DNA from 2 places in the Clostridium kluyveri DSM 555 genome. Region 2 is predicted to be linked to the other one. Evidence: a T-box and tRNA genes for the amino acid it is inferred to sense, from the RefSeq annotation. Region 2 holds a T-box; the other holds one or more tRNA genes.
What was found. A T-box is a leader RNA that pairs with one kind of tRNA and senses whether it is charged. The one in region 2 lies ahead of pheS (phenylalanine--tRNA ligase subunit alpha), so its partner is inferred to be a tRNA-Phe.
Positions count from the first base shown of each region.

Region 1: it has a tRNA-Phe gene. The T-box ahead of pheS (phenylalanine--tRNA ligase subunit alpha) is inferred to sense a tRNA for this amino acid. The anticodon was not compared.

Region 1 is NC_009706.1:958,910-961,960, forward strand. Features, by position in the region: rRNA gene CKL_RS04690 (23S ribosomal RNA) at 1-1,610, shown strand, start outside; rRNA gene rrf (5S ribosomal RNA) at 1,667-1,783, shown strand; tRNA gene CKL_RS04700 (tRNA-Phe) at 1,794-1,869, shown strand; gene folP (dihydropteroate synthase) at 2,019-2,834, shown strand; gene folE (GTP cyclohydrolase I FolE) at 2,929-3,051, shown strand, end outside.
Region 2 is NC_009706.1:3,263,963-3,267,013, forward strand. Features, by position in the region: gene pheT (phenylalanine--tRNA ligase subunit beta) at 1-834, opposite strand, end outside; gene pheS (phenylalanine--tRNA ligase subunit alpha) at 887-1,906, opposite strand; T-box leader at 1,966-2,219, opposite strand; gene CKL_RS15545 (TrmH family RNA methyltransferase) at 2,269-3,051, opposite strand, start outside.

The DNA of each region.
Region 1 (3,051 bases), 1.7 Mb from region 2:
TAAGTAGCGAGAAATAAGTGAGAATCTTATTGGTCGAAAACCTAAGGTTTCCTGGGGAAGGTTCGTCCGCCCAGGGTAAGTCGGGACCTAAGCCGAGGCCGAAAGGCGTAGGCGATGGACAACCGGTTGAGATTCCGGTACCACATTTTTGCGAAAAAGAACAGAAGGGATGACGCAGAAGGATAGGATGTGCACACGAATGGATGTGTGTCTAAGGAGTGAGGGAGGACATAGAGGAAAAACCGTATGTCCGATAATCCTGGGCTTTGAAGGGGAGTCCGCAAGGACGAGTATCTGATTTCACACTGCCAAGAAAAGTCTCTATGGAGCAGGGATGTGCCCGTACCGCAAACCGACACAGGTAGGTGAGGAGAGAATCCTAAGACCATCGGAAGAATTGTTGTTAAGGAACTCGGCAAATTGACTCCGTAACTTAGGGAAAAGGAGTGCCTCGAAAGAGGCCGCAGAGAAAAGGCCCAAGCAACTGTTTATCAAAAACACAGGTCTCTGCTAAAGCGAAAGCTGAAGTATAGGGGCTGACGCCTGCCCGGTGCTGGAAGGTTAAGGGGACTGCTTAGCGCAAGCGAAGGCAAGAACTTAAGCCCCAGTAAACGGCGGCCGTAACTATAACGGTCCTAAGGTAGCGAAATTCCTTGTCGGGTAAGTTCCGACCCGCACGAATGGCGTAATGATTTGGGCACTGTCTCAACAACAAATCCGGCGAAATTGAAGTGCAAGTGAAGATGCTTGCTACCCGCGATTGGACGGAAAGACCCCGTAGAGCTTTACTGCAGTTTATCACTGAATTTTGGTATTGCCTGTACAGGATAGGTGGGAGGCAGAGAAGGAAGTGCGCCAGCATTTCTGGAGTCAACGTTGGGATACCACCCTGGCAGTACTGGAATTCTAACCGGAGTGCATGAAACTGGACACGGGACAATGATAGGCGGGCAGTTTGACTGGGGCGGTCGCCTCCAAAAGAGTAACGGAGGCGTACAAAGGTTCCCTCAGAAGGGTTGGAAATTCTTCGTAGAGTGCAAAGGCAGAAGGGAGCTTGACTGTGACACACACAGGTGGAGCAGGGACGAAAGTCGGGCTTAGTGATCCGGTGGTACCTCGTGGGAGGGCCATCGCTCAACGGATAAAAGCTACCTCGGGGATAACAGGCTGATCTCCCCCAAGAGTTCACATCGACGGGGAGGTTTGGCACCTCGATGTCGGCTCGTCGCATCCTGGGGCTGGAGTAGGTCCCAAGGGTTGGGCTGTTCGCCCATTAAAGCGGCACGCGAGCTGGGTTCAGAACGTCGTGAGACAGTTCGGTCCCTATCCGTCGCGGGCGTAGGAAATTTGAGGGGAGCTGTCCCTAGTACGAGAGGACCGGGATGGACTGACCGCTGGTGAACCAGTTGTTCCGCCAGGAGCACAGCTGGGTAGCTAAGTCGGGAAGGGATAAACGCTGAAAGCATCTAAGTGTGAAGCCCACCCCAAGACAAGATTTCCCATGGCGAAAGCCAGTAAGACCCCTCCGAGAAGAGGAGGAGATAGGTCAGGGGTGTAAGCATGGCAACATGTTAAGCTGACTGATACTAATAGGTCGAGGGCTTGACCAAATAATATTTACTGTGCAATTTTGAGGGGATAAAACTCCTGAAAAGAATAATATAAATCTGGTGGCAATAACGTGGAGGCAACACCCCTTACCATTTCGAACAGGAAGGTTAAGTTCCACAGTGCCCATGGTACTGCAGGGGAGGCCCTGTGGGAGAGCAGGTCGCTGCCGGATATATTAATATGGCCAGATAGCTCAGTCGGTAGAGCAGAGGACTGAAAATCCTCGTGTCCCTGGTTCGATTCCTGGTCTGGCCACCAAAAACTTCAGATAAAATCTGAAGTTTTTTTATGTATAATAAAAATGTAAGAGTAAGGATATTTGTATATTTCACAATGTTTTGTTAAAATAAATAATGTATAAAAATAATTATGGTATTTAATAAAAAATAATAACTGAAGGTGGCATAATGAGTAGAATAATGAGGATAGGTGAAAAAGATTTTCAAATAGGTAAAAGAACTTATATAATGGGTATACTTAATATTACCCCAGATTCTTTTTCAGATGGAGGAAAGTTTAATAATATAGAATTAGCTTTAGAACGTGCTAAACAAATGGAAATAGAAGGAGCTGACATAATAGATATAGGTGGAGAATCTACGAGACCGGGTTATAAGCCTATAACTGAACAGGAAGAACTAGAGAGGATTATTCCTGTAATAGGGACATTAGTAAAACACATAAATATACCTATTTCGGTAGATACATATAGATCTAAAGTTGCAGAACGAGCTTTAGATGTAGGAGCATCTTTTGTAAATGATATATGGGGACTTAAAAAAGATCCTCGCATGGCGTTTATCGCATCTCATTATAAGGTTCCGTGTTGTTTAATGCATAATAGAGACAATACAAACTATAATAATTTGATAGAAGATATATTGAATGATTTAAAAGAGAGTATAAATATTGCTTTAAATGCTGGAGTAGATGATAAAAATATAATATTAGATCCTGGAATTGGATTTGGGAAGAACTATGAACAGAATTTAATGGTTATGCGTAATTTAGAAAGGTTTTCTGAACTAGGTTATCCTGTGCTTCTTGGAACCTCAAGAAAATCAATTATAGGAAATACATTAAAGCTTAAAGTACATGAGCGATTGGAAGGAACTATAGCTACCACAGTGATAGGTATAATGAAAAAATGTGCTTTTGTAAGAGTTCATGATGTTAAAGAAAATAAAAGAGCAGCTGTAATGTCAGATATAATAGTTAGATGATTATAATAAACTAGTGATTTTTTAAGTAGATGATTTCACGTATTTTAAGGAGGTAAATATTGAGTATGTTTTTCATACTCAATATGTTTGTATTATGGATGAAAACAAGATTAAAGATGCTGTAAGAATGATTATAGAAGCTATAGGAGAAAATCCTGAAAGAGAGGGACTTGCAGAAACCCCTGATAGGATTGCCAGAATGTATACTGAAATATTT
Region 2 (3,051 bases):
TCCTGAAGTTATTTCCCTTATATCATAGGCATGCATAGGTATGCCCATTTCCAACATCACAAAGTTTGTTATATCTACTATGTTATTTATAGGTCTTACTCCTGCCTCTAGTAGTCTTTCTTCCATCCATGAAGGAGAAGGCTTTATTTTTACATCTTCTATTCCTCTTGCTATATATCTTCTACAAAGTCCATCTTTTATTTCAACTTTTAATTTGTCTTGTATATTTCCATCAGAAGAAGAGCTATATTTAAATTCAGGCAATCTATAGGTTTCATTTAAAGTTGCCGCAGTTTCCCTGACTATTCCCAAAATACTTAAGCAATCGGGCCTATTGGAAGTTATTTCAAGATCCAATATGGAACTTGTCATGTTTAATACCTCTTTTATGTCTTTTCCAATAGGAGTATCCCCCGGTAAAATCATAAGTCCCTCAATCTGTTTATCTCCTGCTATTCCAAGCTCCTCCTCAGAACAGAACATACCGTTTGATACAAGTCCTCTAAGCTTTCCCTTTTTTATTTTTACTCCTCCATAAATGATGGAATCATGTAATGCTACGGGAATTACATCTTTTTCTTTCATATTCTTAGCCGCCGTTATAATTTGCAGTGGCTCTTCCTTTCCTACATCCACCTGACATACAAACAAATTATCTGCTCCGGGGTGATTTTCTATTTTTATTAATTTACCTGTAACTACATTTTTTATGTCTTCTCCTGTTGTAACTACCTCTTCTACCTTTGAACCGCTTAAAGTCAGTCTATCCCCCAACTCCTTACCTGTAATATTTATATCTACATAATCTTTTAACCATGTTACTGGAACTTTCATAATAAAAATCTCCTCTCTAAAGTATAATTACTCCTTACTATTAATCTACATGTTAAAATTGATTTAGAAACCTCATATCACTTTCATACATATTTCTTATATCATCTATTCCATACTTCAACATAACCATTCTATCTACCCCCATACCAAAGGCAAATCCACTATATACTTCAGGATCTATGTTACAATTTCTTAAAACCTGAGGATGAACCATACCACAACCCAAAAGCTCTATCCACCCTTCTCCCTTACATACTCTGCAACCTTCTCCATTACATACAAAGCAGGTAGCGTCCATTTCTGCAGAGGGTTCTGTAAAAGGAAAATGATGTGGTCTGAACTTTGTTTTCATTTCATCTCCAAACATTTTTCTGGCAAATAGTTCAAGGGTACCTTTTAAATCTGCAAAAGTTATACCTTTGTCAACTACAAGTCCCTCCATCTGATAAAATATGGGAGAATGAGTGGCATCTACCGAATCCGAACGGTAAACCTTCCCTGGAGATATCATTTTTATTGGTGGTTTTTGTTTTTCCATAGTTCTTATCTGTGTAGGAGAAGTTTGAGTTCTTAAAACTAAATTATCATTTATATAGAAAGTGTCCTGCTCTCCTCTGGCTGGATGATTCTTAGGTATATTAAGAGCCTCAAAATTATAATAGTCCAGCTCTACTTCAGGCCCTTCTTCTATGGTAAATCCCATGGAAACAAATATTTCCTTCATATCCTCAAGAACTTGTTCTAAAGGATGACGTCTTCCTATATTCTGCTTTATTCCCGGCATAGTAATATCAATAGTTTCACCTTTAACTCTTGATTCTCTTTCACTAGATTTTATTCTTTGGGAAGCTTCCTCTATTGCATTTTCAAGAGCAGTTCTAATATCATTAGCAAGTTTTCCTATAATTGGTCTTTCCTCTTTGGAAAGTTCTTTCATGCCTCTCAATATATGAGTCAGTTCACCTTTTTTACCTAAATATTTGATTCTTATACTTTCTATATCTAAATCTTTTCTCTTATCTTGTAATTCTTTAAATGCATTTTCCTTTATCTGTTCTAATTTTTTTCTCATCTTAAATACTCCTCCTTCTAAAAATAATAACAAATTTAAAAATAAAAAAAGCCCCTCCCCTAAGGGACGAACTAATCCGCGTTACCACCCAAATTGACATTAAAAATAATATCCTCTTTGTATATTTATCGGTATTTCCCGCTTAGCTGCTACTTGATATCTTTAGCTTATTATTGATTGAAAGATACTTTAATTTCACAGCAAGTACTCCAGAGCGAACTTCAATATACTTCCATTTTAAAAAAGCTCTCAGCCATAACTTTTTCTCTCTAAAAAACTTTCGTATATCTACTCTCTCTTTCACAGTATTCTAAAATATGATATTTAATTTCTACTTATACCTTTAAATTTTACATACACATTTACATATTGTCAACATGTGAATTCAACTTTTGCCTAACTACTTCAAACATCATTATGGAAGCTGCCACAGCTGCATTTAAGGATTCAGCATTCCCAGGCATGGGAATGTTCACTTCTATATCTGAAATTTTCTTCACATCTTGTAAAAGTCCATTACCTTCATTTCCTATTGCAATTATAATTTTCCCCCTTAAGTCCATATCATAAAAATTAATATCTGAATCAAGAGAACTGGATATTAACTTAAAACCCATTTGCCTTAAAGTGCTTACCTTCTCAAGATTTTCATCCTGAATTATAGGTATATAAAATATAGATCCCATGGTGGCCCTCAGGGTTTTTTCATTATATACATCTACTGTTCCTTTAGTAGTTATAATACCCAGCGCTCCTGAAGCGTGGGCACTTCTTATTATAGTCCCCATATTTCCTGGATCTTGTATTCTATCTGCCAAAATATAAAATCCCTGCTCATCTTTAATATTTAACTCTTTGTTTTTTACCACGGCGATTATTCCCTGGGGATTTTCTGTACAACTTATGCTTCTCAGTATCTCATCTGTAACAAAATATATAGGACATTTCACTTTATTATTTCTTTCCAGAAAAAATCTTTCTTCTCTATTTGTAAAATACTCACTTAAAAATATTTGAGATATATAAAATTCAGAATTAATAGCTTCCTTTACAAACCTAAAACCTTCTATTATGAATTCTTTCCTTCGAATTCTATATTTTTTTTCTTTTAATTTTTTGGCTTCTTTTATATGCAAATTATCCTT